Regions from separate parts of the Pseudoduganella sp. GW821-FHT12E03 genome, predicted to be linked through region 2. Evidence: riboswitches for the same ligand, from Rfam matches in the RefSeq annotation. Region 2 holds a riboswitch; the other holds the start of a gene.

Region 1 (15,368 bases), on a different contig from region 2:
GGCCCCGGCCCATTTTCAAGCCCCGGTACAAAGCCTGGCGGCGCGGATCGAATTTCTGCAGCGCGGCGGCGATCCGGCTATGCGTATCGCCCGGCAGACCCGGCGGCAATGCCGGCCCGACCTGGAACAGCGCGCGGATAAACACCGGGTAGTCGATGCCTTCGAGATAGACGCCCGTGGCAAAAATTTGCGACATGGACGCCGCCAGTTGGGACGGCGGCAGCGAAACGTCAAGGTAAACGCCATCCTGGCGCAAGGACACGCCATTGGGCAAGGCTGTAGCGGCGGCTTCAGCTGCTTTGTCTACCACAATTATTCTCCTGACAGGCCAGTACCGGCGCCAATATCATCCATGGCAAGCAACATTCTTGCAAGGAATAAATATTACAGGTCCGTCAAGCCGTTGGGGAAATCATGAAAGTGATGCTGCAATGCTACGCCGATGGCGGCTGAGCCGCCATTCAGGAGAACGTTTGTGCCAGGCTGGGGAAGCGGGCGGAGGGGATAACGGTGTAAGGCGAACGGGTAAAACAAACTTATCGGCGTTGCGGACGGACGTAAATTTCCTGGCCCGCTTCATTGATCTGGCGCCGCAGATCGCGGCGTTCGTCCGGCGTCATGCGGTCGACCCGGCGCGACATGTCGGCATTACCGGATTCCTGCATGGTACGGCGGCGCTCTTCCGCGCGCTCGAAGGCGCGGGTGTCGCGCTCGCGGGTGTCGCTGCGGTTATCGCGATTGTCGCGCTCTTCGCGGCGCGGCGGTTCGCGGTCGCCGGGGCCGAACGCGTGGGCCGGCGCGGCGGCCAGCAAGGCGCCTGAAAACACGGACGAGACCAGCCACGCCCCGACCGACAGGCCGCCGAGTCCAGGCCAATGCGCAGACCAATGCGCAGGCAAACGCGCGGACAAACCCGTGGCCACTTGCGCAGGTGCCTGCCGTGCCTCGTTCGATTTGTCGGTTTGCTTGCTCATGGTGTGCCTCGTTGGTTTCCTCTTACTTGCCATAGTTCGCAGTGTATGGGCAATTGCCGCACAGGGTAATGCCTATAGGGTAAAGTTTGTAACAGTTTGTAATGGGTTGGCACGAACGTTTGCTCCAGGCCAATATGACGTTACCATAGCAAGTGCGTTTTACACAATTCCAGACCATGATGACGAATTCGAACGAACCAGGCAACACCACCCCGGGCCACCAGGCCAAAATCATGGTGGTCGATGACGACGTCCGCCTGCGCGATCTGCTGCGCCGCTACCTGACCGAACAAGGCTTCAATGTGTTCACGGCGGAAAACGCCACCGCCATGAACAAACTGTGGCTGCGTGAACGCTATGACTTGCTGGTGCTGGACTTGATGCTGCCGGGCGAAGACGGCCTGTCGATTTGCCGCCGCCTGCGCGGCGCCGGCGACCAGACCCCGATCATCATGCTGACCGCCAAGGGCGAAGACGTGGACCGTATCGTCGGCCTGGAAATGGGCGCGGACGATTACCTGCCGAAGCCATTCAACCCGCGTGAACTGGTGGCCCGCATCGGCGCCGTGCTGCGCCGCAAGCAGCCCGATGAAATTCCGGGCGCGCCATCGGAAACCCCGCAAACCTTTGAATTCGGCCAGTTCGTGCTGGACTTGGGCACCCGTACCCTGAAGAAAAACGGCGAAACCGTGCCGCTGACCACCGGTGAATTCTCGGTGCTGAAAGTGTTTGCGCGCCACGCGCGCCAGCCGCTGTCGCGCGAAAAACTGATGGAACTGGCGCGTGGCCGCGAGTATGAAGTGTTCGACCGCTCGCTCGACGTGCAGATTTCACGCCTGCGCAAACTGATTGAACCGGATCCGTCCAGCCCGCTGTACATCCAGACCGTGTGGGGCCTGGGCTACGTGTTCATCCCGGAGGGCCAGCCGCGCTGACCTCGTGGCCATGATGCGCCCCGCTGCCGCCTTGTCTTACATTTCCCGCTTCTTTTCCCTGGCCGCCCTGAAAAGCGGCCTGTTCTGGCGCACCTTCCTGTTGCTGGGCGTGCTCACGACGCTGTCCATGTCGGCCTGGGTCTACATGATCAGCGTGGTGCAGCGCGAACCGCAAGTCCAGCAGATTTCCGCCCAGGTGATTTCCGTCGTCACCATCACGCACGCCGCCCTGACCCACTCCGCGCCCGAATTGCGGCGCGAATTGCTGTTTGAACTGGTGTCGAATGAAGGCATCCGCATTTTCACGCTGGAAGACGACGACGAAGCCGAGCCGCCGCCCGACAATGCGCTGATGCCGGAAATCGAAGCGCTGGTCAAAGCCAAGCTGGGACCGCATACGCGCTTTTCCTCCAGCGTCAATGGGATGCCCGGTTTTTGGGTCAGTTTCAATATCGGCGATGACAGTTACTGGCTGATGCTTGAACGCGAACGCCTGCAGGGCCTGACCGGGATCCAGTGGCTGGGCTGGGCCGGCGTGGTGTCGGTGCTGTCGCTGCTGGGCGCGGCCCTGATTTCCAGCCTGATCAACCGTCCGCTGGCGCGGCTGACCACCGCCACGCGCGACGTGGCGGAGGGCCGCCGCCCGGATCCCCTGCCGGAAAAAGGCCCGGCTGAAATCGCCCAGGCCAACCGCAGCTTCAACCAGATGGTGGAAGACCTGGCGCAGGTCGAGTCGGACCGCGCCGTGATCCTGGCCGGCATTTCCCATGACTTGCGCACGCCGCTGGCGCGCATGGGGCTGGAAGTGGAAATGGCGAACCTGTCACGGGAAGCGCGCGACGGCATCCAGTCCGATATCGCGCAAATGGACGCCATCATTGGCCAGTTCCTCGATTACGCCAAGCCGACCGAGGCGGCGACGTTCATCAACGTGGATCTCAGCGCGCTGCTGCACGAAGTGGCCGGCGACGCGGCCCGCCTGCCGGACGTCAAACTCACCACCGACATTGCCGAACGCGCCCATGTACTGGGCAATGCCACCGACTTGAAACGGGTGTTCAATAACCTGGTGGAAAATGCGCGGCGCTATGGCAAGACGCCGGACCAGGAGGTGACGGAAATCGATATCCGCTGCACCGTCAAAGGCATGGGCGCCTTCCGCCGCGTCATCATCGAGGTGGCGGACCACGGCAGCGGCGTGCCGGACGACCAGATTGCCCAATTGCTGAAACCCTTCACGCGGCTGGACGCGGCGCGCGGCCAGGCCAACGGCGCCGGGCTGGGCCTGGCCATCGTCGACCGCGTGCTGCAGCGCCATGGCGCCGAACTGCTGGTGAGCAACCGCGATGGCGGCGGACTGCAATTCCAGATCACCATGAAGGCGCTGGCCTGAGGAGCTGGCTGCGCGCGGTGACAATCCGCGCATTTCTTGCGCGAATAATTTGCTACGCTGCAGCCCCTTGCATTTCATTTCAGGCAGCACATGCGTTTCAGCCACATCCTGATCATCGCCACCGTGGGCGCGGGCGCCATCTGGTATGCCTGCCGCCCGGGCGGCACGGCCGTGGATGCGCCATCCTCGTTGCCCGTCTCGACCGCGGCCCCCGCCAAGCCGCCGGGCGCATCAGCCACGGCCGCGCCGGCGCCGGCCCCGGCCTCCGCTGCCGCCGGGGCCGGCGCCTCGCGGCTGGAACACCACCTGGCGATCTTTGCGCGGATCGACAATCCCATCATGGCGCTGACCGCTTTTCAGATGATTGAAAGCTGCGTCGACTTCCAGCGCAACGAATCGCGCCATGTCGATGAAAAAACCGGCAAGACGCGCCCGCTGAGCGATGCGGAGCGCCGCGAGAAAGCCGACTATTGCGCGCACATGACGGAAACCATGAAACGCGACCGGCTGGTCTATCTGGAGCAGGCGTTGAAAGGCGGCGCGATGGGCGCGGCCATCGCGTTCATCAGCGCCGGGCCGTTCGGCGATCCAGGCGCCCTGGTCACGCGGCCCGATGATCCGCTGGTGCAGGAATGGAAAAAGCAAGCCAGCGGCCACCTGGTGGAAGGGGCGCACAGCGGCGACATGACCGCCCTGATGTACCTCCACACTTACGACAGCGCATCCGGCATACCGGGCATTTCGCCGCTGCTGCAGCATGCGGCCGGGATCGCCGTGATGCGCATCATGACGGCCACCGCAAACGAGCTGCCCGGCTTCAACCCTTTTGACGAAACCCTGTTGCAGCCGCCAAAAACACTGGACAAGGGCCAGTTGGCGGCGGCGCGCGCGATGGCCGACGAGCTGGTCCTTGCCTACAAGGAGCGCAAGGAACGCGGCGGCAGCCGGACTTCCCTGCGCGAACCGCGGCCCGCGGTTACAGGTCGGTGATTTCCTTGTGGTGCGGCACCAGGATTTTCATGATGCCCCACGCGATCAGGTACGCCACCGCGCAGATCGAGAACATGATCATGTAGCCGGTGGCGATCTCGTTTTGCGCGCCGTAATAGTCAAACAGCCAGCCGCCCAGCTTCGACAACAGCACGCCGCCCAGGCCGCCCGCCATGCCGCCGATACCCACCACCGACGCCACGGATTTTTGCGGGAACATGTCCGACACGGTGGTGAAGATATTGGCCGACCAAGCCTGGTGGGCCGAGGCGCCGATCCCGATCAGCAATACCGGCACCCAGAAGCTGATATACCCGAGCGGCTGCGCCAGCAGCACCACCAGCGGGAACAGGGCAATCACCAGCATGGCGCGCATGCGGCCGTCATACGGCGCCATGCCCTTGTTCATGAAGTAGGCCGGGAACCAGCCGCCGCCGATACTGCCGATCATGGTCATGCTGTACAGCACCGCCAGTGGCACCACGATGTCGGCCTTGCCCATGCCATATTGCACCGACAGGTATTTTGGCAGCCAGAACAGGAAGAACCACCACACGCCGTCGGTCAGGAATTTACCGGCCACGAAGGCCCAGGTCTGGCGGTAGCCGAACAGGCGCGTCCATGGCACTTTCGCGCCTGGCGTGGCGACCGGCTGCGACGAGGCATCGCTGCGCACATAGGCCAGCTCCGCCGCGCCCAGTTTCTTTTCCGGGGTGTCGAACATCACTTGCCAGAACCCCATCCACACAAAACCCACCACGCCGATCACGATGAAGGCGGCTTGCCAGCCCCAGTTCAGGGCGATCCACGGCACCGTCAGCGGCGCCAGGATGGCGCCCACGTTGGCGCCGGAATTAAAGATCCCGGTGGCAAACGAGCGCTCTTTCTTGGGGAAGTATTCCGCCGTGGCTTTGATGGCCGCCGGGAAGTTGCCCGCCTCGCCCACGGCCAGTACGGCGCGCGACAGCATGAAGCCGGCAATCGAGACCGGCACCGCCGCCATCCCAAAGGCGCCCAGCATGGCGGCCACCCCCTCGCCCATCGGCACGGAATACGCGTGCATGACCGCGCCCAGCGACCAGACGACAATGGCCAGGATGTATGCTTTCTTGGTGCCCATGCGGTCCACCACGCGGCCCGCGAACAGCATGGAGATCGCATACACGAACTGGAAAACCGCCGTGATGTTGGCGTAATCGGAATTGGACCAGCCGAATTCCTTCGACAAGTCCGGCGCCAGCAAGCTCAAGACCTGGCGGTCCAGGTAATTGACGGTGGTGGCAAAAAACAGCAGCGCGCAGATGGTCCAGCGGTATTTACCGAGGACTTGCTGGCTAACAGGGGGCTCGCTCAGGTTCATGGTCGTTCACTCTTATGGTGTTGGTGGGCGAATTCCCCGGTCTCCAACGGGGATGCTTCAGCAATATGCTAAGTTGTATGTCATCGTACAACCTAAACGCATCAGCCGCAAGAAAACCACAAATATTTTTTTCTACCGTGTCGATCTGGCATTTGGCCATCCGTCGTGTGAGTATGGGCGCCCGAACTTGTCTTTATCACCACGCGCCCTGCGTTTCATCCACCAACGTTCAAGGAGAGTGCCATGACCCAAGTTGCCCCGATTCCAGCCGGTTTTTCCACCGTGACCCCGCACATCGTATGCGAAGGCGCGGCCGACGCCATCGAGTTCTATAAAAAAGCCTTTGGCGCGGTGGAAATGGGCCGCATGCCCGGCCCCGATGGCAAGTTAATGCACGCAATGATCCAGATCGGCAATGCCTACGTGATGCTGGTCGACGATTTCCCCGACTGGGGCAGCTTCGGCCCGAAAGCGCTGAAAGGCTCCCCGGTCGTCATGCACCTGTATGTCGAAGATACCGATGCCTGGTTCCAGCGCGCGGTGGACGCCGGCGCCACGGCAAAAATGCCGCCGGCCGACATGTTCTGGGGCGACCGCTATGGCCAGGTGACGGACCCGTTCGGCCACACCTGGTCGATCGCCACCCACCAGCGCGACCTGACCCCGGAACAGATGCAGGAAGAAATGATGAAACAAACCCCGGGTTGCGGCCAGTAAGGAGGATGCCATGCGTTTCATGATCATCGTTAAAGCCAGCCCGGAATCCGAAGCCGGCAAAATGCCCAGCGAAGCATTGCTGACCGCCATGGGCAAATACAATGAGGAATTGGCCAACGCCGGTGTGATGCTGGCCGGCGAAGGCTTGCACCCCAGTTCGCGGGGCGCGCGCGTGCACTTTTCCGGCGGCAAGCGCATTGTCACCGATGGACCGTTTTCGGAAACCAAGGAATTGATCGCCGGCTTTTGGCTGATTCAGGTAAAGTCGCTGGACGAAGCCATTGAATGGGTCAAGCGCTGCCCCAACCCGATGGAAAGCGATTCCGACATCGAGATCCGGCAAGTGTTCGAGCCGGAAGATTTCGGCGCCGAATTCACGCCGGAATTGCGGGAGCAGGAAGCGCGCATCATGGCCAAGGCGAGCGCCAACGCAACCTGACCGGCGCCGCTGCCACTGTCACCACAGGCACCACCTTAGGAGGATGCAATGCAATACATGATTTTGCGCAGGGCCGACCAGACCACCGAAGCGGAAGGCTTTCCGCCGCCGCAACTGGTGCAGGCCGTGCCTTCCGCGAAATGGCTGCATCCTTCCGCGTCCGGCGTGCGCATGCGGCGCGCCGGGGGAACCTGGCGCGTGACCGAAGCGCCATTCGCGCCGGCCACCGAGCTGGTGGCCGGTTTTACCGTGATCGAAGCGGACAGCCGCGAACAGGCGCTGGCCTGGGCGGCAAGCTGGCCAAGCGCGGATGGCGAAGGCAACGCGGTGCTGGAAGTACGCGAAGCGGGCTGCCCGGGCGGCTGCGTGGGGTTTGATACCGGCGAAGAACCCCGCACCCGGGCCTATGCCGTGCTGCTGCGTTCCGACGCGGGCAGCGAGGCCGACCTGGAGCCGCCGCCGTCCGTCATCGACACCATGAACCGCGCCAACCGGGCTGGCGTCGCGGCCGGCATCGCGCTGGCCGGCGAAGGCTTGAAGTCCACGGCCCGTGGCGGCCGCGTGAAATTTAACGGCGGCAAGCCGGCCTTCATCGACGGGCCGTTTGCCGAAGTGAAGGAACTCATTGCCGGCTACTGGCTGATCCAGGCCGACACGCTGGAACTTGCCATGGACTGGGTCCGCCACTATCCATTTCCCCACCCGGATGTGCTGGAAGTTGAACTGCGCACCGTGCACATCCCTGCCCGCCCATAACCGTGCAACCGGTGCCATCGCCACAGGCTGGCCAACGCGATATCCGCCGCACCATCGAAGCGGTCTGGCGCATCGAATCGGCCCGCATCATCGCGGTGGTGGCGCGCATGCTGCGCGGCGTCGGCGAAGCCGAGGAAATCGCCCAGGATGCGCTGGTGGCGGCCATGGAAAAATGGCCGGAAACCGGCACGCCGGACAATCCCGCCGCCTGGCTGATGACGGTGGCGAAAAACCGCGCCCTGGACTTGCTGCGCCACCGCCAGCTGCGGCAGGACAAGGAATTCGAACTCACCTATGAAATCGAAGGCCAGCTGGCAGATACCATCCCCGATGTCGCGCTCTCCGTCGAACAGGCGCTGGACGACAACATCGGCGACGATTTGCTGCGCCTGGTCTTTATCGCCTGCCACCCGGTGTTGTCGATGGAAGCGCGGGTGGCGCTGACCCTGCGCCTGCTGGGCGGCCTCACCACCGATGAAATCGCGCGCGCATTCTTTGTGCCGGAACCCACCGTGGCGCAGCGCATCGTGCGCGCCAAGCGCACCCTGGCCGAGGCGCAAGTGCCGTTCGAGGTGCCGCGCGGCCCGGAGCTGGGCGAACGGCTGGCCGCCGTGCTGCAAGTGATTTACCTGATCTATAACGAAGGCTATGCGGCCAGTGCGGGCAATGACTGGATCCGCCCGGCGCTGTGCGAAGAAGCGCTGCGGCTGGGCCGCGTGCTGGCCGGGCTGGCGCCTGGCGAACCGGAAGTGCATGGCTTGGCGGCGCTGATGGAAATCCAGTCGTCCCGCTTGCGGGCCCGGCTCGATCCGCAGGGCAACCCGGTGCTGTTGCTGGAACAGGACCGTTCCCGCTGGGACCAGTTGCTGATCCGCCGCGGCCTGGCCGCTTTGGCCCGGGCGCAAGGCCTGTGCGCACGCCAGCAGCGCGGCCTGGGTCCATATGCGCTGCAAGCGGCGATTGCCGCCTGCCACGCACGCGCCCGGCGCGCCGGCGACACCGACTGGGGCCGGATTGCCGCCCTGTATGACGGCCTGGCCCAGCTGGCGCCGTCGCCCGTGGTGGAACTGAACCGGTCCGTCGCGCTGTCGATGGCGTTCGGCCCGGAAACCGGACTGGAAGTGGCCGATGCCTTGCTTGATGAGCCGGCATTAAAAAATTACCATCTGTTGCCCAGCGTACGGGGCGACTTCCTGTTCAAGCTGGGCCGCATCGCGGAAGCCCGCGCTGAATTCGAACGGGCCGCGGAACTGGCGCAAAACCAGCGCGAGCGCGACCTGTTGCTGGCGCGCGCCGCCGCCTGCGGCCCCGCCCTGCCATCCGGCGCCAATAACCCGCTATGATGGCGGCATGCACTACTTTGATGACCTGTATATCGTCCGCACACCGCCGGTGACACCTGCGCAATGGGAAGCGCTGGTCCGCCAGCGCAGCGATTTCCAGCGGCCCGACCTCAGCCTCGATTGCCACGTCTACGTTGGCGACGTCGAACTCGATGGCGCCGGCGTCCTGGTCTGGCTGGGCCACAGTTCGGGACAGGCGGTACCGGTGCAATGGACGGCGCGCCACCTGTACATCCCCGGCATCGACGGTGAAACCGTGGCCTTCGTGCACGGACTGGCATTGCAACTCGATGCGTGCGTGGTGCACAAAGTCCACCCGATGAACGTGGCGTCGCTGGCGGATTAGCCGGCCAAGGCCGGCCAATCCGCCCTGGGGGCCCCATCGTACGACCGTCACTCCTGTCGGAGTGCCTTAAAAACTGATAGCGCGCACATTTTCCGCGCCTGCGCGATAATGGCGGCCTTCAATGTGATACAACTTGGGAGCCAGCCTTGTTCAACTTCGATTTTTACAATCCCACCCAGATCCTGTTCGGCCAGGGCCAGATCGCGGCCATCACGCCGCTGGTGCCGGCCGGCGCGCGCGTGCTGATGCTGTATGGCGGCGGCAGCATCAAGCGCAACGGCGTCTATGACGAAGTCAAGGCCGCGCTGTCCGGCCATACCGTCATCGAGTTTGCCGGCATCGAACCGAACCCGCATTTTGAAACCTTGATGAAGGCGGTCGAGATCGTCAAGGCGGAACAGATTGATTTCCTGCTGGCGGTCGGCGGCGGCTCCGTCATCGACGGCACCAAGTTTGTCGCGGCGGCGGCCCTGCATGACGGCGATCCGTGGCTGATCCTGGAAAAAGGCGGCAAGACCATCACGGCCGCCATGCCATTCGGCGCCGTGCTGACCTTGCCGGCAACCGGCTCGGAAATGAATGCGGCCAGCGTCGTCACGCGCGCCAGCACACAGCAAAAGCGTGCCTTCATGCACCGCGCCGTGTTCCCGAAATTCTCCGTGCTGGACCCGTCGAAAACCTTTACCCTGCCGCTGCGCCAGGTCGGCAACGGCGTGGTCGACGCCTTCGTGCACACGATGGAACAGTACATGACCTATCCGGTCGATGCTCCGCTGCAAGACCGCTGGGCCGAAGGCATCCTGCAAACATTGATCGAACAAGGTCCGCGCACCCTGGCCGAACCGGACAATATCAAAGTGCGCGCCAATATCATGTGGTGCGCGACCATGGCGCTGAACGGCGTGATCGGCGTGGGCGTGCCGCAAGACTGGGCCACCCACATGATCGGCCATGAATTGACGGCCCTGTATGGGCTCGACCATGCGCAAACGCTGGCGGTGGTCTTGCCCGGCATTCTCACCGTGCGCAAGGACGCCAAGCGCGCCAAGCTGCTGCAATACGCGGCGCGTGTGTGGAACATCACCGAGGGCGACGAGGACGCCCGCATTACCGCCGCGATCGAGCGCACACGTGGCTTCTTCGAGCAAATGGGCGTGCCGACCCGCCTGTCCGGCTATGGCCTGGGTCAGGACGCGATCGACGCCGTGGTGGCGCGGCTGGTCGAACACCGCATGGTCAAGCTGGGCGAGCACCGCGACATCGATGCCGATGCCAGCCGCGCGGCCCTGCAACTGAGTTTGTAATACGCGCTATGGCCGCCATGTAAGGCGCCGTGCGGCGCCTTATGTTAAACTTGCAGCTTCGCTAGGGGTCCTGGACGTCCACAACATGTCCGGGTGAGAGATACCCTCCGTACCTGATCTGGATAATGCCAGCGAAGGAAAGCGTCGCGCCGATCTCCTCCCGCCGTTTTCACTCCTCCGCTGGCTCCCAAGTTTTAAGAGCCACTATGTTCAAACGAGAATTCGCAGTCACCGCCGCCGCACTGGCGGTTGCCCAAGCCTTTGCCGCCCCCGCCCTGGCTCAGGAAAAGACCATGGCCGAAGTGGTCATCACCGGCAGCAAGCCGGCCGGCACCCACGCTTCCGTCGGCGGTTTTGCCGACATCCCGCTGTTGCTGACACCAGCGTCGGTCAATGTCCTTGACCGCGAAAAAATGCAGGAATTGAATATCCGCACCACCACCGATGCCGCGAAATTCGACGCCAGCATCAGCGATGCGTACAACGCGGTCGGCTATGCCGAACAATTCTCGATCCGTGGCTTCAAGCTCAATAACGCCAACAGCTACCGCAAGGATGGCTTGGCGATTTCCGGCGATACACAAATTCCGCTGGAAAACAAGGAAGCCATCGAAGTGTTGAAAGGCCTGGCCGGCATGCAGGCCGGCGTGGCGGCGCCGGGCGGCGTGGTCAATTATGTGACCAAGCGCCCGACCAGCAAGACGCTGCGCAGCGTCACCCTGGAAGCCAGCGAGCGCGGCACCCTGCTGGGCCATGTGGACTTGGGCGGCCGCTTCGAGGACTCCCGCTTCGGCTACCGCATCAACGTCGCGGGCGAGCGCCTGCGTTCCTACATCAAGGGTTCGGACGGCCACCGCAACTTCGTGTCCGGCGCGTTCGACTGGCAAATCACGCCCGACGCGCTGCTGCAAATCGATGGCGATTACCAGAAGAAAGCGCAAGTGACGGCGCCCGGCTTCCAGCTGATCAACAACGCCACGTTCCCGAACGTGCCGGCCGATATGCAACTCAATGCCCAGCCATGGAGCAAGCCGGTCACCACCGAGAGCAGCAATATCGGCGCGCGCCTGCTGCTGCAACTGAACCAGGACTGGAGCGCCACCGTCTCGGCCAACCGCCACGCGTTCAAGCGCGACGACTACGCCGCCTTCCCGTATGGCTGCGGTGCGCAGGACCTGTACCCGGGCTTCTGCGGCAACGGCGACTTCGATGTCTACGATTACCAGAGCCTGGGCGAACGCAAGTCGCCGCAGGCGGCGCAAGCCATGCTGCAGGGGAAATTCACCACCGGCGCCATGCGCCATGCGGTGACCGTGGGCTGGTCGTGGTTCAAGAACAGTGAACAATGGGGCGACTACCTGTACGACTATGCCGGCACCAGCAACCTGACCGCGCCCGTGATTGTCAAGCCGGCGGTTGGTTCCAGCGGCCCGGTGTCGGAACGCCGCGCGGACCGCGAGCAAGCCGTGTTTGTACAGGACGTCGTGGGCTTGACCGACAAACTGAAATTGCATGCCGGTGTGCGCGGCGCGCAACTCAAGCGCAATGAAGTGGATGTGGCGGCCGTCGATGAATCGTTCCTGCTGCCGAACGTGTCGCTGGTCTACGCGCCAAAAGCCAACGCCACCGCGTACGCCAGCTGGGCCAAGGGCCTGGAATATGGCGACGTGGCGCCGATGGAAACCACCAATGCCGGCCATGCCTTGGCGCCATCGGTGTCGAAACAGATTGAACTGGGCGTGAAGGCCGACATCGGCGAAGACGTCAGCCTGGCCATGGCGGTGTTCCAGATCCGCAAGGGCCTGGACTTCATCAATGCCGCCAACACCTTCGTGCGCGGCGGCGAGCGCCAGCACCGTGGCCTGGAATTGCGCGCCAACGGCCAGGTCACGCGCGATGTGCAGCTGTGGTTCACCGCCATGGCGCTGGACACGGAACAAAGCGGCACCGGCAACCCCGCCATGGATGGCAAGCGCGTGACCAACGTGCCGAAGTTCAAGACTTCGCTGTGGGCGGAATATGCGCTGCCGCAGATCGCCGGCCTGAAGCTGAACGCGAACTGGCAATATGCCAGCCGCAAGGCCTTCGATGAAATCAACACGGTATTCGTGCCGGGTTACAGCGTGCTGAACCTGGGTGCGTCGTATGCGGTGAAGGTGGGGGACGTGCACACCGTGCTGCGCGCAACGGTGCGCAATGCCACCAACAAGTTCTACTGGCGCGACGTGACGCCGGACCTGGGCGGCTACCTGTTCCCGGGCGGCGACCGCGCCTATAAACTGTCGGCGCAGATCGACTTCTAAGCTTACCTGAACAGGTATTGCACCCGCATGGTGAAACTCTGCGCACTGCGCGCAGAGTTTTTACCGACCAGCCAGGCCGCTTCATACTTGATTTCCTGGCCCGGCCCGACGTCCACGCTGCCAAACACGGCAGGCCCCGCCCGGTGTGATTGCCGGTGGCGCGGCAACCAGTCATTCCACTTCCCAACCTCGCCAAAGCCCTGCACACCGGGCTGCAGCCAGCTTTTCCAGCGCTGCTTGATTTGCCACTGGTAGACCAGTTGCGTCTCCTCCCCCGCCCCGCCCCGCGGATTGCGCTGCCAATTGCGCTGCAGGAACAGGTTGGCGTTGAACTGGGTGCGGTAATACTCGGTCTGCAATACCGGGCCGATTTCCAGGCTGTAGACATGGGGCTTGTCGTGGCTGCGCCCGATCTCGGTATGCAGCGCCACATCGGCCGCGTACTGGCCCTGGGTCAGCAGCACATCGTTTTGCCAGTTGATGGCGGACAGCGCGTTGCCATCGCGGCCATGCTGGCGGAACCACACGGCATTGAGTTCCGTGTACCAGCGCGGCGTGACGCCGATGCTGTAGCCGATTTCCGGCGACGACCGGCTGGGCCCGTTGCTGTAATCCGCGTTCCAGTATTTGTAGTCGATGCCATGCTGGCCCTCGACGTCATACACGGACACCAGATAATAACCAGTCGCCGCCTGCGCGCACGGCAGGCTGCCAACGAGCGTGATTGCTGCGAAGAATTTTCTAGTCATTTCCTAAATGTAGCAGGCTTGCCAAGCACGTGCTCGGCTTTCTGCAAGCGCTGTGTGGCGTCGCCCGCCACCAGGGTATAGGGGATGTTGCGTTTGTCCAGTTCATCGAACAGCAAGCCGGCAATGACGGCGCATTCGTCCAGCGTTTCGCGCATGCCGTCCGGTTCCCACGGGATATCGGAGGCGCACACCAGCGTGATGTCGTAATGGCTGCGCCGCACCAGCTGTTCCAGTTCGCCGTCGATGCCGCCGAAATAATGGCGGCTGTAGACGGCTGTCATCAGCGGAGTGGTGTCGCAAAACAGGTAGCCGGTGGCGTGCGCCAGCGCCGCCTGTTCGCGTTCGGCCTGGGTGCGGGCTATCACAATCTGGTCGTCCGCAACGGGCATGCGGCCCAGCGTCTCGACGAATTCCCGCAGGTATTCCGGCACCCACACGGTGCCATAATGCGCCGCCAGGCGCGCGGCCAGGGTGGACTTGCCGGCCGATGCCGCGCCCACGATGGCCACGCGCCGGATCATTTCAGCACCACCGCGTCGGCCGCGTCGCCCACCCCTTCCGCCGCGCGTTTCCACGCCACCAGCCCGGCCACCGCCATCAGCACGAACAAACCATACAGCACGGCCGTCAGGATCAAGTGCTTGTGCACGTACAGCGCGACATAAATGATGTCGACAATAATCCAGACGATCCAGTTTTCGACCTTCTTGCGCGACAACAGCACTTGCCCCACCAAGCTGCCCGCCGTCAGGAAGCCATCCATGTGCGGCACATCGGTATCGGTAAAGCGCTTGAGGAACCAGGCCAGCGCGACAAAGCCGGCCAGCCAGCCCACGGCGGACCACATGACGCCGCGCCGGTCCAGTTCCGTGACCGGCAACTTGTCGTGCGCGGCGCTGCCGTGCAGCCACTGGTACCAGCCCCAGAACGAGACGCTGATGAACACCAGTTGCAGCGCCATGTCGCCATACAGTTTGGCGCCCGCGAACACGAAACCGTAGGCGGCCGATGACAGGATGGCAAACAGCCAGGCCCAGTGGTTTTGGCGGATGTTCAATAGCACTGTCATCACCGACAGCACAAAGCACAGCGTTTCGAGCGGCGTGGTGGTCAGCAGGCCGAGCAGGGAGATGGATTCGTTCATAGTAAGCTGCAATTATAAGGAAAACGGCGGCCACAAGGGCCGCCGCTTGACGTTTACCGCCTATCACCGCACGCTATGGCGTATCAGCGCTTCGGATACTTGATGGTCATTTCCTTGAGCACGTTATCGGCGTGGTCGACTTCCTTCATCACCCACAGCATATAACGAATATCGAGGTGGATCGCACGCGTGATGGCGGTGTCGAAATACCAGTCCTTGGTGATCGATTCATAAGTGGAATCGAAATTCAGGCCGATCAATTCGCCATTCTTGTTCATCACGGCCGAACCGGAATTGCCGCCGGTGGTGTCCGCGCTGGACAGGAAGTTGACCGGCACGGTGCCCAGCACCGGGTCCCTGAACTGGCCGTAACTCCTGGCCTTGACCGCGTCGATCAATGCTTGCGGCGCCACGAACGGATCCTTGCCGGTGTGCTTTTCCACGATGCCTTCCACGGTGGTGAACGGGCCCTTGGTCACGCCGTCTTTCGGCGAATACGGCGCCACGGTGCCGTAAGTCACGCGCAAGGTGGAATTGGCGTCCGGGTAGACCGGCTTGCCCTGCGACTTCTTCCATGCAATCACGGCCGCCATGTATTGCGGCACGATGCGTTCC
Region 2 (15,368 bases):
CCACCCGAATAGGCATCGCCGTCTTTTTTCAGGCCGGTGAGGATCACCATGCCGACCACCGGCTTGTCCTTGCGCGCATCGGTGCATTTGTCGCATTTCGGGTTTTGGTCCTCGTTTGGTGCGCGGAACAGTTTTTCAATCTGGCCTTGCAGAACGCCGTTGCTTTCCGTGATGCGGATCAGGGCTTTCGGCTTGCCGGTTTCGTCATCGATGTTTTGCCACAGGCCAACCGGGGAAACGTCGGTGGCGAATGCAGGGGACAGGGCGGCAACCAGCAGGGCGCCGGCGGTGAGGCGTTTGAACATGTGAGTGTCTCCAAAGAGGGGTTATCGGTGTTATCCGTCCAGTGTAGCAAAACGATCGTGCTATTTCCTAGCCCTAATTAGAAGAATTACTCGGGGCAATAGCGCTCAATAGCTATCGAACCCGGGGCGAACGATAGTATGAAAGGGGCCAGGCCCCAATGAAAAAAGCCGGCGCTGAGGCCGGCTTTTGCTGGGAAGCGTGCGGGATTACGCCGGCAGCTTGGCCAGTTGTTCCTGCATCTTGGCCAGAGTCGCACCGAACGCGGCGACACGTTCTTTTTCTTGCGCGACCACGGCTGCCGGGGCGCGGGCCACGAACGATTCGGACGACAGTTTGCCGGACGCCTTGGCGATTTCGCCTTCCAGGCGCGCGATTTCCTTGGACAGGCGCTCGCGTTCGGCTTTGACGTCGATCTCGACTTTCAGCATCAGCTTGGTGGTGCCTACCACCGACACCGCTGCCGTGGTTTCCGGCAGCGTGTCGACAATCGATACTTCCGACAACTTGCCCAGCGCCTGGATATACGGTGCGAACACCGACATGCGCTCCTTGTCAGCCCCGGATGCTTCGACGATCAGCGGTACGCGCAGCGATGGCGCCAGCTTCATTTCACCGCGCAGGTTACGGGTTGCATCGGTCAGCGCTTTCAGCTCGCCCATCCAGCTTTCCGCCGCTTCGTTGATGTTCGCTGCCACGGCGATCGGGTATGGCTGCGTCATGATCGACTTGCCGGCGCTGTCGCCCTTGCCGGCCATCGGCGCCACGGTCTGCCACAATTCTTCGGTGATGAACGGGATGATCGGGTGCGCCAGGCGCAGCACGACTTCCAGCACGCGCAGCAGCGTGTGGCGGGTGGCGCGCTGCTGGCCTTCGGTGCCGTGTTGCACCTGCACCTTGGCCAGTTCCAGGTACCAGTCGCAGTACTCATCCCACACGAACTTGTAGATCGCGCTGGCGATGTTGTCGAAGCGGTAGTCCTCAAACCCCTTGGCGATTTCCAGCTCGGCCTTTTGCAGCAGCGAGATGATCCACTTGTCCGCTTGCGACAGGTCGGCCTCGTTGGCCGAGCAGTCGTGGCCTTCGGTGTTCATGATGACAAAGCGGGTCGCGTTCCACAGCTTGTTGCCGAAGTTGCGGTAGCCTTCGCAGCGGCCCAGGTCGAAGTTGATGTTGCGGCCCAGCGACGCGTACGACGCCATCGTGAAGCGCACCGCGTCGGTCCCGTAAGCGGCGATGCCTTCCGGGAATTCCTTGCGGGTGGCTTTTTCGATTTTCTCGGCAGCCTTCGGGTTCATCAGGCCGGTGGTGCGTTTTTCCACCAGCGCATCGATGCCGATCCCGTCGATCAGGTCGATCGGATCCAGGGTGTTGCCCTTGGACTTGGACATTTTCTGGCCCTGCGAATCGCGCACCAGGCCGTGCACGTACACGGTGTTGAACGGCACCTTGCCGGTGAAATGCGCGGTCATCATGACCATGCGCGCCACCCAGAAGAAGATGATGTCAAAGCCCGTCACCAGCACGTTCGATGGCAGGAACGCCGACATTTCCGGCGTTTGTTCCGGCCAGCCCAGGGTCGAGAAGGGCACCAGCGCGGACGAGAACCACGTGTCGAGCACGTCGTTGTCGCGGGTCAGCGCGCCGGTGCTGCCGGCGGCGGCGGCTTTGGTTTTGGCTTCTTCTTCGGTGTTCGCCACGAACACATTGCCCTGCTCGTCGTACCAGGCCGGGATTTGATGGCCCCACCACAGTTGGCGCGAAATGCACCAGTCCTGGATATTGTTCAGCCACTGGTTATAGGTGGTGGACCAGTTTTCCGGCACGAACTTGATTTCGCCGGTGGCGACCTTGTCCAGCGCGACTTCGGCGATGGATTTGCCCGGGAAGTGCGTGCCTTCCGGTGCGGCCTTGCTCATGGCGACGAACCACTGGTCGGTCAGCATCGGTTCGATAACGACACCGGTGCGGTCGCCGCGTGGCACCATCAATTTGTGCGGTTTGACTTGTTCCAGCAAGCCTTGTGCTTCCAGGTCGGCGACGATTTGCTTGCGGGCGGCGAAGCGGTCCAGGCCGACGTAGGCGGCAGGCGCCGTGTCGGCGATCTTTGCGTCCAGGGTCAGGATCGACGGCATGTCCAGCTTGTGGCGCTGGCCGACCTGGTAATCGTTGAAGTCGTGCGCCGGCGTGATTTTCACGCAGCCGGTGCCGAATGCCTTGTCGACGTACGAGTCGGCGATGACCGGGATTTCACGGTCGCACAGCGGCAACTTCAGCATCTTGCCGACCAGCGCGGTATAACGCTCGTCGGTCGGATCGACCGCCACGGCAACGTCGCCCAGCATGGTTTCAGGACGGGTGGTGGCGACCGTCAGGTGGCCGCTGCCATCGGCCAGCGGGTACTGGATGTACCACATCGAGCCATCTTCTTCTTCCGACACCACTTCCAGGTCGGATACCGCGGTGCCCAGCACCGGATCCCAGTTGACCAGGCGTTTGCCACGGTAAATCAGGCCCTGTTCAAACAGGCGCACAAACACGTCGGACACGATTTTCGAGCGCGGCTCGTCCATCGTGAAGTATTCGCGGGCCCAGTCCGGCGACGTGCCCATGCGGCGCATCTGGCCGGTGATGGTGGAGCCGGATTTTTCTTTCCACTCCCACACTTTTTCCACGAACTTTTCACGGCCCAGGTCATGGCGCGAAATTTTCTGTGCGTCGAGCTGGCGCTCCACCACGATTTGCGTGGCGATACCGGCGTGGTCGGTGCCGGGAATCCAGGCGGTGTTATGGCCCAGCATGCGATGGTAGCGGGTCAGGCCGTCCATGATGGTCTGGTTGAACGCGTGTCCCATGTGCAAGGTGCCGGTCACGTTCGGTGGCGGCAGCTGGATGCTGAAGGACGGCTTCGACAGGTCGAGGGAAGCGGCAAAATAACCGCGCTTTTCCCACTCGCTGCGCCAGAACTGTTCAATATTGGCAGGCTCGAAAGACTTGGCTAATTCCATGATGTTGGGCGTAGGTTGTATGCAAAATTGTATGCGAAGCGACCATTATAAAGGCGCAATGTGGCCAGTGCATGGGGCTGCCATCGCAGTGCACAATTTTTTTCATCATATAACAGTGTCCAATCTGCAACATTTCACTGCTTGTAAGCGAATTCATCAGTTGTAAGGGAGTGTAAGTACGGATGAGTGCGGGGCTGTTCGGTTGAGTGGCTTTCATATAATGAAGTCATGTTCTCAATGTTTTCATTTTGGAAACATTGAGCCACATTCCCGCAGCTGACAATCATGGAGGCAAAACATGGCTACGATCGATGTCAAGATTTCCCAGGCGGTGATGGACAGCGCCGCACTGGACGGACTGGCGCACGACGAGGGGGCGTTCGACACGGCAATGGATGCGATGGCGTCCGCCATGGCGGGGCTGGCGGGCGATGGGACCAAATTCACGGCCGCAGTGCTGGCGAACGGCACGGTGAAGATTACTTACCCGAACGGCGTGGTGCAGGAATATACCGGCGTGACCCTGGCCAACGCCACGGCCGCCAGTGGCGTCGCCAGCGCCACCGGCATGAAACTCACGGCGCCCGGCGCCGTGTCGATTGAAGCGGCCGGCAAGTTCGAATTCAACTACATGACGCAGCCTGTGTTCAGCATCGATGCGACGGTCGCCGCCATGGACAGCATCAAAGTCACAACCCTGTACGCCACCACGTCGGCCGACTATGACGCGCTGTATGGCAACGTCAGCGCCGAACTCGATGGCCACCTGACCATCAACAAGGATGGCCAGCTGCATGGCAGTTTCAACAGCCTGACGGTGAACGCCGATAAATTCCTGGCCTCGGCCATGATCGAAGGCCGTTTCAACCTGTCCGGCAATCCGGATGCGATAGCCCATCCCGACGCGGTCGGCGCCGTGCCCGATATCTGGCTGAAACCGCCGGTGTCGGATTTCACGCTCGATGGCAAAGCCACGTCACTGGACCTGGAATTCCGCGACGGCAGTTATCTGCGCGGCGATGACCTGGGCGTCATGTTCAACAGTGGCCAGCTCGACGACATGCTGGGACTGGTCCATGGCGCGCTGTCCGGCAGCGATACGATCAATGTGACCTTGCCGGCCGTGCTGCCTGCCCAGATATTGATTGCGTCCGGCGCCGGCGATGACGCGGTGTCCGTGGGGGGCGGTGGCGGCAAGCTCAGCGTATTTGCGGGCGCCGGCAATGACGTGATCACGATGCTGTCCGACCACCACAAGGTCGACGGCGGCACCGGCGCCGATACCGTGGTGTTTGCCGGCAACAAGGCGCAATACACCGTGACCCAGGCCGATGGCAAACTCACCGTGGCCTCGGGCGGCGGGGTCGATGTGCTGACCAATGTCGAGCGCCTGCAATTTGCCGATGGCGCCGTGGCGTATGACATCGACGGCAATGCGGGCCAGGCATGGCGCATGTACCGCGCCGCGTTTGACCGCACACCGGACAACCCGGGCCTGGGCTATTGGATCAAGGCGCTGGACGGCCATGTGACCTTGCACGATCTGGCCGAGAGCTTTATCAAGAGCACGGAATTTGCCCAGCTGTATGGCGACAATCCGTCGAACGCGGCCTTTGTCGCCCGCCTGTATAACAACGTGCTGCACCGCGACGCGGAACAGGCCGGCCTGGATTACTGGGTCGACGTGCTGAACCATGGCGAGGGCCGCGCCAACGTGCTGCTGAACTTCAGCGAAGGCGCGGAAAACCGGGCGCAGGTGATCGGCAGCATCGAGCATGGCTGCGAATACACCCCGTTTGGTTCGTAGGTGCCTGAGACGTGATGTCAGGCTTGCAGCTTGCATGGATCTGTTAAGCCTGTAACACCCGCTGAAACTCTGTCTATTTTTGCAATTTTTTTGATTTACCTGCCGTATCTGTCTACCTTGGTCCGCTCGTATAAACGTATACGTAACAACTGAGGTAACAACCAAGGAGACAGACATGGCAGTTCGCTTCACCACGTTGTTGGCGGCAAGCTTGTTGGCTGGCGCGGCAGGGGCCGCACAGGCCCAGCAGAAGACCTTCTGGATCACTGTGGGCGATGCCGCCTACACGCAATTGAAGAAAGCCGCACCGCAAGCCATCGCGCGCGAAAGCCGCTCGCTGACGGCGCAGGCCGCCACCGCCGGCAAGGCCGCTGCCAAGGAACAGGTGCACCTGGTCGAAGTCGACGAAGACCAGATGCTGAAACTGTCGGCCGCCGTGCACCATGAATTGAAGCGCTGCGGCGGCTTCATGATGCACCGCAGTGAAGCGGAAGGCCTGGCGATCCTGTCGCCGTCGGCCCAGAAAACCACGCTGGCGCCCGTGCTGACCCGTCCTTCGTATGTGCTCGACAACCAGACCCTGATCACGCCGCTGGTGTCGCAGTTGCAGGCCACGAATATCGGCCAGACCATCACCGACATGTCCGCGTTCACCAACCGCTACTACACCACCACGGCTGGTGTGAATGCGTCGGACTGGCTGAAAAACAAGTGGACCACGATGGCGGCCGGCCGCAGCGATATCAGCGTGTCGCAATTTACCCATAGCGGCTATCCGCAAAAATCCGTGATCTTGACCATCAACGGCACCGACAACGGCAATGAAGTCGTGGTGCTGGGCGCCCACCTCGATTCCATTGTCAGCGGCTCGATGGGCGAAAGCACCCGCGCCCCGGGCGCGGACGATGACGCGTCCGGCGTGGCCAGTCTGACCGAAGCGCTGCGCGTGATGCTGGCGGCAAATTACAAGCCGCGCCGCACCATCAAGTTCATGGGCTACGCGGCGGAAGAAGTGGGTTTGCGCGGGTCGCAGGATATCGCCGTCTGGCACAAGAACAACAACGTCAATGTGGTCGGCGTGATGCAGCTGGACATGACCAACTACAAGGGTTCGGCCAGCGATATCTTTATCTACACCGATTACACCGACAGCCTGCAAAACGATTTCATCGCCAAGCTGGTGCAAACGTACCAGCCGAGCCTGACCATCGCCTATGACCGTTGCGGCTATGGCTGCTCCGACCACGCCTCGTGGACCGGCCAGGGATACTGGGCCTCGCTGCCGTTCGAGGCCTCGTTCAACCAGGACAACCCGAACATCCACACCGTCAACGACACGTTCGCCAGCATGGGCAGCCAGGCCAACCACGCGCTGAAATTTGCGCGTCTGGGCATGACTTATGCGATGGAACTGGGTAGCGATGGCCCCGGCACGCCGCCGCCGGCCGACAAGGTGGAAACCTTCACCGGTTCGCTGACCGTCAACCAGAAGCGCACCTTCGGTCCGTTCAAGGCAACCACCGGCACGTTCAAAGTGGCGACCACCGGCACCGGCGACGTCGACCTGTATGCGCGCAAGACCACGGCGCCGACCACCACCTCGTATGACTGCAAGTCGGACGGTTCGTCGGCAACGGAAACCTGCTCGATCAACATGACGGCCAATGGCGATGTCTATGTGTTGTTGAACGGCTACACCGCGTCGAGCTACACGCTGACGGTCACTTACAAGCCACAAACGCCATAATCGTTAGTTCGTCAGCTATATGTGACATTTACGCCATGCGGCGGCGGGCGGATGTATAATCCGCTCGCTGTCCGCAAGGGCAGCACACGCTAGGGGTCCTGCGTTGCGCATTCGAATGCGTAACTGTGGGTGAGAAATACCCTCCGAACCTGATCTGGATAATGCCAGCGAAGGGAAGCTTTAGGCTCGCTCCACCAGTCCGTCCGATTGGTGTTCCGCCGAATCTCCTTTGCTGGCTCCTGTAGAGCTACTGAAGGAGCCAAATGAACGCCAACGCCAAATTCCTGTCCGCCACTGCTGAAGTGGACAGCGCCGCCGTCGCACCACTGCCGAATTCCCGCAAGATCTATGTTGAAGGCAGCCGCCCTGACATCCAGGTGCCGATGCGCGAAATTTCGCAATCCGATACCTCCGCGTCGTTTGGCCATGAAGTCAATCCGCCGATTTACGTGTATGACACGTCCGGCGTGTACACCGATCCGCTTGCTGCAATCGATATCCGTTCCGGCTTGCCGACCCCGCGCACGCCATGGATCGCCGAGCGCGACGACACCGAAGAACTGGCCGGCCCAACCTCCGACTACGGCCAGGCGCGCCTGGACGATGAAAAGCTGGCCGAACTGCGCTTCAACCTGTCCCGCAAGCCGCGCCGCGCCAAAGCAGGCGCCAACGTGTCGCAGATGCACTATGCCCGCAAAGGCATCGTGACGCCGGAAATGGAATACGTGGCGATCCGCGAAAACATGCGCCGCAAGGAATACCTGGCCGAGCTGCGCGCCGCCGGTCCGCTGGGCGAACGCATGGCCGACATGATGGGCCGCCAGCACCCGGGCTTCAACTATGGCGCCAATATCCAGGCGGAGATCACGCCGGAATTCGTGCGCGAGGAAATCGCCCGTGGCCGCGCCATCATCCCCGCCAATATCAACCACCCGGAAATCGAGCCGATGATCATTGGCCGCAACTTCCTGGTGAAGATCAACGGCAATATCGGCAATTCCGCCGTGACGTCGTCGATCAGTGAAGAAGTCGACAAACTGACATGGGCGATCCGCTGGGGCGGCGACACCGTGATGGACCTGTCCACCGGCAAGCACATCCACGAAACCCGCGAATGGATCATCCGCAACAGCCCGGTGCCGATCGGCACCGTGCCGATTTACCAGGCGCTGGAAAAGGTCAACGGCAAGGCCGAAGACCTGACCTGGGAAATCTTCCGCGATACCCTGATCGAACAGGCCGAGCAGGGCGTCGATTACTTCACCATCCACGCCGGCGTGCTGCTGCGCTATGTGCCGATGACGGCCAAGCGCCTGACCGGCATCGTGTCGCGCGGTGGTTCGATCATGGCGAAGTGGTGCCTGGCGCACCACAAGGAAAACTTCCTGTACACGCACTTCGAAGACATTTGCCAGATCATGAAGCAGTACGACGTGTCGTTCTCGCTGGGTGACGGCTTGCGTCCGGGTTCCGTGTATGACGCCAACGACGAGGCACAACTGGGTGAATTGAAAACCCTGGGCGAACTGACGCAGATCGCCTGGAAACATGACGTGCAGGTGATGATCGAAGGCCCTGGCCACGTGCCAATGCAGCTGATCAAGGAAAACATGGACTTGCAGCTGGAACAGTGCGATGAAGCGCCGTTCTACACGCTGGGCCCGCTGACCACCGACATCGCGCCGGGCTACGACCACATCACGTCCGGCATCGGCGCCGCGCAAATCGGCTGGTACGGTTGCGCCATGCTGTGCTACGTGACGCCGAAAGAGCACCTGGGCTTGCCGAACAAGGATGACGTCAAGGAAGGCATCATCACCTACAAGATCGCCGCCCACGCGGCCGACCTGGCGAAAGGCCATCCGGGCGCGCAAATCCGCGACAACGCCTTGTCCAAGGCACGCTTTGAATTCCGTTGGGAAGACCAGTTCAACCTGGGCCTGGACCCGGACAAGGCGCGCTCGTTCCACGACGAGACCTTGCCAAAGGATTCAGCCAAGGTCGCGCACTTTTGCTCGATGTGCGGCCCGCACTTCTGCTCGATGAAGATCACGCAGGATGTGCGCGAGTACGCGGCGTCCGGCATGCAGGAAAAGGCGATTGAGTTCGTCAAGGGTGGCTCCCAGCTGTACAGCAAGGCGTAACGGGGCCATTGCCATGATTCAGATTGAACTGAACGGCGAATCCCGTACGGTGGCGCCGGCGCAGACTTTGCAGTCGCTGGTGGAAGAGCTGGGCATTGCGCACCAGGCGCTGGCGCTGGCCGTCAACCGCACGGTGGTGCCGCGCCAGGGCTGGCCGGCGCACGCATTGCAGGCGCAAGACAAAGTCGACATCGTGCGGGCGATCGGCGGCGGTTGATCTCCGTTGCGCGCGCGTCGCGTAGGGCGGCTTTGACAAAGCCGCCGTGCTGGCGCCGCCGCACGGCATGCGTGGCGGGTTCACGGAACCCGCCCTACGTGATCACCGCCGCGATACAAAAAAACTGGAGAATTCAACAATGCGTGACCAACACCAAGACCTGCTCACCATCGCAGGCAAGACCTACAAATCCCGCCTGCTGGTCGGCAGCGGCAAATACAAAGACTTGCAACAGACCCGCGACGCCACCCTGGCCGCGGAGGCCGACATCATCACGGTGGCGATCCGCCGCGTGAATATCGGCCAGGATCCGAACGCGCCCAGCCTGCTGGACGTGGTGCCGCCGTCCGAGTTCACCATCCTGCCCAACACGGCCGGCTGCTACAACGCGAAGGATGCGGTGTACACCCTGCAAATGGCGCGTGAACTGTTGAACGGCCACAAACTGGTGAAGCTGGAAGTGCTGGGCGATGAAAAAACGCTGTTCCCGAATATGCCGGAAACCCTGGTGGCCGCCAAAGAGCTGGTCAAGGATGGTTTTGATGTGATGGTGTATTGCAGCGATGATCCGATCCAGGCGCGCATGCTGGAAGACATCGGCGTGGCGGCCGTCATGCCGCTGGCGTCGCTGATTGGTTCCGGCATGGGGATCTTGAATCCGTGGAACCTGTCGCTGATTATCGAGCAATCGAAGGTGCCGGTGCTGGTCGATGCCGGCGTAGGCACGGCGTCGGATGCGGCCATCGCCATGGAACTCGGCTGCGATGGTGTGCTGATGAACACGGCCATTGCCGGCGCCCAGGATCCGATCCGCATGGCGCGCGCCATGAAGCTGGGGGTGCAGGCGGGCCGCGAAGCGTTCCTGGCCGGCCGGATTGCCCGCAAATTCACGGCATCGCCATCGTCGCCGATGGCCGGACGCATGACAGGTCACAGCGCATGACCAGCGAAGCCCGCCAACCTTGCGTGCTGGTGTTTGCCGGCGCCGATCCGTCGGGCGGTGCCGGCATCGCTGCCGATATCCTGGCGATCCATGCGCAAAGCGCCCATGCATTGCCGGTCATCACGGCGCTGACCGTGCAAGACAATAACCGCGTGTACGCCGTGCAACCGGTGGAGCCGGACATGGTGCTGAAGCAGGCGCGCGCGCTGGCGGCGAAAGTCGCCATCCGCGCCGTCAAGATCGGCATCACGGGCAGCGCCGCCAATGCGCAGGCGATTGCGCAAGTCATTACCGAACTGCGCGCCAGCTACCCGGATTTGCCGGTGGTGCTGGACCCGGTGCTGGCGAGCGGCCACGGCGACCTGTTGTCGCGCGATGATGCGGTGCAGGCACTGGCGCCGCTGTTGCCGCTGGCGACCATGATCACACCGAACGGCGTGGAAGCGGCAGCGCTGGCCGGCGCGCCCGCGCAGGCGGTCGACCATGCCCAGTCACGCGACCATGCCCAGTTGCTGCTCGATAAAGGCTGTAAGCATGTCTTGATCACGGGGGGCCATGGCATGGGCGACACCATCATCAACCGCTGGTTCACCCAGGCGCAGGGGCAAAGCTGGAGCTGGCAGCGCCTGCCCGGCGAATTCCATGGCAGCGGCTGCACCCTGGCCGCCACCATTGCCGGTTTGCTGGCGTATGGCTATCCGGTGGCGCAAGCCCTGGTCCGTGCGCAGGGCTACACCCACCGGGCTTTGGCGGCCGCGTATGCGATCGCGCCGGGCCAGTTGATCCCGCAACGTTAATTCAGGAGAGATACGATGCAAGGACTCTATTTGGTCACCCCCAACTGGGATGACACCGTCAAGCTGCTGTCAGTGACGGAACAGGCGCTGTCGGCCGGTGTCGGCATCCTGCAATACCGCCACAAGGATGCCGGTATTGATTTGCGCATCGAACAGGCCACCGCGCTGCAAGAGCTGTGCCGCCGTTACCGCGTGCCCTTCATCATCAACGACCACATCGACCTGGCGCTGCAACTGGATGCCGATGGCGTGCACGTGGGCGGCACCGACACCAAGGTGGCGCAGGTGCGCGCCTTGCTGGGCTCCGGCAAAATCATTGGCGCGTCGTGCTATGGCGATATGCAGCTGGCCATCGATGCCCAGGCGGCCGGCGCCAGCTATGTGGCGTTCGGCGGTTTTTATCCCTCGCTGGTCAAGAAGTATGCCGTGACCACGCAGCCATCGATTATCGATGCGGCGCTGACGCAGGTGGCTTTGCCGAATTGCGTGATCGGCGGCATGACGCCGGAAAATGCGGCGCCGCTGGTGGCGCGCGGCGCCCACATGGTGGCGGCGATTACCAGCGTATACCAGGCCGTCGATCCGGCCGGCGCGGTGCGGGCCTTCAATCTCTTGTTTGAGAGGCAAGGAAATCGCGCACAGGCAGCTTGATTTATCTATAATGGGGCACCCATGCTAGTTAATGTGGGTGCCCGGCCTGAAGGCCCGGCACCCATGCATCATAATGTGGATGCCCGGCCTAAAGGCCCGGCACTCATGCTATATAAAGGTTGCCGACCATGACTGCACCAGCCCCGGCCAAGCGCCTGATCCTCGTTGTCGATGACGACAAACTGCTGGCGGAATTCATTTGCGAAATCCTGCGCCATGCAGGCTATGACACCATGCAAGCCCATGGCGCCGATGAAGCGCTGAAGCTGATTGCGGAACGCGAACCCGACCTGGCCATGCTTGACATCCATATGCCGGGCATGTCCGGCCTGGAACTGGCCAAGCAATTGAACCGCAATACCTCGGTGCCTTTCATGTTCCTGTCCGGCCGCGGCGACAATGACGCCGCCAAGGAAGCGGCCGCCCATGGCGCCGTCGGGTTTGTCGTCAAGCCGGTCGACGAACAGCATTTGATGCCGGCCTTCCGCGCCAGCCTGGCGCGCGCCGATGAAATCCGCCAGTTGCGCCGGACTGAAATGAATTTGAATGCCGCCCTGGCTGCGGGGCGGGAAACCAGCCTGGCCGTGGGCCTGTTGATGTGCAAGTTCCAGACCGACCGCAACACGGCCTTTGAAGTGTTGCGCGACCATGCCCGTTCCAGCCGCCGCAAGATCAATGAAATTGCCGACCAGTTGCTGGCGGCCGAGGAAATGTTGAACAGCTTGCATGTATCGTTCAACGCCCGCCTGAAAAAATAGTCGTTTGTAAAACACAATCGCTGCAATAGATAATTATATTGCGCAACATTGTGTCGAATTGCGCTACACTGTAAATCATACAGCGGGGCCTCGACCCGTCCCCGCTTCCCACTGTGGCCGCCTGTTCCCTGCGCCGCATCTGTTTTTCCCCGGCCCTACTCCGCCGACCCTGCAACCCTGACTGAGACTGATTGCCATACGTGGTCGCATACACGCATCGCATGCGCGTCAGGTTTGCATCAACCCAGCCTATGCCGCAGCCTGCCGGCTGCGGGCGGAGATGACGATGAAAGATACACCTGACATTCAATGTGACGCATACCGCGAAGTCGCTGCAGCTTGCCGTGATGTACCGCGCGTGCTGCACGTGGACGGCGATGGCGATGCCGCACTGGTCCTGGCAACCTTGCTGGTGCCGGAAACCCTGGTCCACCATGCCGCCAGCCTGGCGGAAGCGGTGCGGGCCATCAGTGAACAAGAATTTGCGCTGGTTGTGCTGGATCCCGATTTGCCTGATGGCGACGGCGTCGACCTGCTGCATAACTTGGCCAGACGCTCGGCGCCGCCGGCGGTCTTGCTGTACTCGGCACGCCATCCGGGCTTGCGCACGCCGGCCCATGCCTTCCTGCCGAAGCCCTGGACTTCGCCGCGCCAACTGTGGCGCACGGTTTCCCACATGCTGGGACTGTCGTCCGCATCGCTGCAGGAGTTGCCAATATGAAATTAGCTGATTTGAACAACATCCTGTACGTGGAAGATAATCCGCAGTTGCGCTGTGTTACCAAGATGGCGCTGGAAGTCATCGGCCGCTTCGAAGTGTGCGATTGCGATTCCAGCCGCAGCGGTTTGCTCGATGCGGCGGATTTCTTCCCCGATTTGATCTTGCTGGACGTGGCTTCCTGCAACCGCGACGCGCTGATGACGTTGTCGCAATTGCGCCGGATTGCGCACTTGCGGGATACGCCGGCCATGTTTGTCACGGGGCTGGCGGCTGCGGCGGACGTGGCGCAATACGTGGCGGCCGGCGCGATCGGCATCATTGCCAAACCGTTGGAACCGTTGCGTCTGGCATCGCAGGTGCGCCAGTTGTGGGCCAGCCGTCAGCAATTGCCCGGGGGTTTTGGTTTTACGGCGTCGATGGCGTGTCACGAATAATTGTTCCTTGATAAGATGTGGGACTTTTTCCCACACCAACAGGAACATTTATGAAAACCAAAGCCGCCGTAGCGTGGAAATCAGGTGCGCCGCTGACCATCGAAGAGGTCGAGCTGAGCGGGCCGCGTGAAGGGGAAGTGCTGGTCGAGATCAAGGCGACCGGCATTTGCCATACCGACTACTACACGCTGTCTGGTGCGGATCCTGAAGGTATTTTCCCCGCCATCCTTGGACACGAAGGAGCGGGTGTCGTGGTCGATGTGGGCCCTGGCGTGAAATCCCTGAAAAAGGATGATCACGTCATCCCGCTGTATACGCCGGAATGCCGGCAATGCAAATTCTGCCTGTCGCAAAAGACCAACCTGTGCCAGTCGATCCGCGCCACGCAGGGCAAGGGGCTGATGCCGGACGGCAGCAGCCGCTTTTCCATCGATGGCCAGCCCATTTTCCATTACATGGGCACCTCGACCTTTTCCAATTACATCGTGGTGCCGGAAATCGCGCTGGCGAAAATCCGTTCCGACGCGCCTTTCGATAAAGTCTGTTACATCGGTTGCGGCGTGACCACCGGCGTGGGCGCGGTGCTGTTTACCGCCAAGGTGGAAGCGGGCGCCAATGTGGTGGTGTTTGGCCTCGGCGGCATTGGCCTGAACGTGATCCAGGCGGCGAAGATGGTGGGCGCGGACAAGATTATCGGCGTCGACCTGAATCCGGAACGCGAAGCGATCGCCCGCAAATTCGGCATGACGCACTTCATCAATCCGAACGAGGTCGACAATGTGGTGGACGCCATCATCCAGTTGACCGATGGCGGCGCCGATTACAGCTTTGAGTGCATCGGCAACACCACCACCATGCGCCAGGCGCTGGAGTGCTGCCACAAGGGCTGGGGCCAGTCGATCATCATCGGCGTGGCGGCGGCGGGGCAGGAAATTTCCACTCGTCCATTCCAATTGGTGACGGGCCGGGTCTGGAAAGGGTCCGCGTTCGGCGGCGCGCGCGGCCGCACCGATGTGCCGAAAATCGTCGACTGGTATATGGAAGGCAAACTCAACATTGATGACCTAATCACGCACAAGCTGGCGCTGGACGACATCAATAAAGGGTTTGACTTGATGAAGAGCGGGGAATCGATCCGTTCCGTCGTCATGTATTAATTTTCGCTCTTGAGCTGAATCAACAGGCTGCACCGTCCGGTTTGCAGCCTGTCGCATTTCCCGCCGATTTCCCTCCGCCTTGCCTTATCGTTACGCCTGACCCCGGCACGCACTCGTCGCGTCCCAATGTAGAAAAAAAGTTCTAGACACGGATGTCTAGATCATTTAATCTACTTTGCAACCAATCAGGAGCTTCGCATGACCCCAGACGCTTTTTTCTCAGCCTTGCTGCCGGCCATCGGCTGGTCGCTGCTGCATTTTATGTGGCAAGGGTTGCTGATCGGCTGCGGTGCATCGCTGGCGCTGCATGGTTTGCGCAATGCCCGTCCGCAGGCGCGCTATGCGGTGGCATGCGCCGCGCTGCTGCTGTGCGTGGCGCTGCCGCTGGCCGGCATTGTCCTGCGCCTGGTGGAAGCGGCCTCGTTGCACGCCGCCGTTGCGGCAGCGGACGGCAACTGGCTGGCGGCGGCCGGCGCGCCCGCCGTGCCTGAACTGATGGATGCCGACCAATGGACGTCGTGGCGCTACTTGGTGCAGCGCCAGTTGCCATGGCTGGTGTTGCTGTGGGCGGCGGGGGCGGCGGTCATGACCCTGCGCCTGTCGCTGGGTTTGCTGTGGGTGCGTGAACGCACCTTGCAAGCCGCGGATTTCACGGATGCCGCCTGGCAGCAGCGCCTGGAC

Evidence for each region. A riboswitch is a leader RNA that binds a small molecule or an ion and turns the genes downstream of it on or off. The one in region 2 is predicted to bind thiamine pyrophosphate.
Region 1: linked by a shared signal. The riboswitch ahead of AC1RRC_RS21715 (TonB-dependent siderophore receptor) and the one ahead of thiC (phosphomethylpyrimidine synthase ThiC) in region 2 are both predicted to bind thiamine pyrophosphate.

Annotation. Positions count from the first base shown of each region.
Region 1 is NZ_JBXAQJ010000008.1:344,686-360,053, reverse strand. It holds gene AC1RRC_RS21775 (flagellar assembly protein A) at 1-310, opposite strand, end outside; gene AC1RRC_RS21770 (hypothetical protein) at 537-974, opposite strand; gene ompR (osmolarity response regulator transcription factor OmpR) at 1,151-1,909, shown strand; gene AC1RRC_RS21760 (ATP-binding protein) at 1,920-3,302, shown strand; gene AC1RRC_RS21755 (hypothetical protein) at 3,393-4,292, shown strand; gene AC1RRC_RS21750 (MFS transporter) at 4,279-5,652, opposite strand; gene AC1RRC_RS21745 (VOC family protein) at 5,896-6,369, shown strand; gene AC1RRC_RS21740 (YciI family protein) at 6,380-6,808, shown strand; gene AC1RRC_RS21735 (YciI family protein) at 6,857-7,564, shown strand; gene AC1RRC_RS21730 (RNA polymerase sigma factor) at 7,576-8,907, shown strand; gene AC1RRC_RS21725 (hypothetical protein) at 8,915-9,253, shown strand; gene AC1RRC_RS21720 (iron-containing alcohol dehydrogenase) at 9,400-10,557, shown strand; TPP riboswitch at 10,611-10,714, shown strand; gene AC1RRC_RS21715 (TonB-dependent siderophore receptor) at 10,764-12,860, shown strand; gene AC1RRC_RS21710 (hypothetical protein) at 12,863-13,609, opposite strand; gene AC1RRC_RS21705 (AAA family ATPase) at 13,606-14,130, opposite strand; gene pnuC (nicotinamide riboside transporter PnuC) at 14,127-14,753, opposite strand; gene AC1RRC_RS21695 (S46 family peptidase) at 14,837-15,368, opposite strand, start outside.
Region 2 is NZ_JBXAQJ010000012.1:127,345-142,712, forward strand. It holds gene AC1RRC_RS26960 (DUF2147 domain-containing protein) at 1-305, opposite strand, end outside; gene AC1RRC_RS26965 (valine--tRNA ligase) at 513-3,311, opposite strand; gene AC1RRC_RS26970 (DUF4214 domain-containing protein) at 3,610-5,118, shown strand; gene AC1RRC_RS26975 (M20/M25/M40 family metallo-hydrolase) at 5,294-6,865, shown strand; TPP riboswitch at 6,947-7,058, shown strand; gene thiC (phosphomethylpyrimidine synthase ThiC) at 7,129-9,009, shown strand; gene thiS (sulfur carrier protein ThiS) at 9,023-9,226, shown strand; gene AC1RRC_RS26990 (thiazole synthase) at 9,366-10,169, shown strand; gene thiD (bifunctional hydroxymethylpyrimidine kinase/phosphomethylpyrimidine kinase) at 10,166-10,966, shown strand; gene thiE (thiamine phosphate synthase) at 10,982-11,617, shown strand; gene AC1RRC_RS27005 (ANTAR domain-containing response regulator) at 11,746-12,375, shown strand; gene AC1RRC_RS27010 (response regulator) at 12,662-13,096, shown strand; gene AC1RRC_RS27015 (response regulator) at 13,093-13,530, shown strand; gene AC1RRC_RS27020 (S-(hydroxymethyl)glutathione dehydrogenase/class III alcohol dehydrogenase) at 13,581-14,687, shown strand; gene AC1RRC_RS27025 (M56 family metallopeptidase) at 14,886-15,368, shown strand, end outside.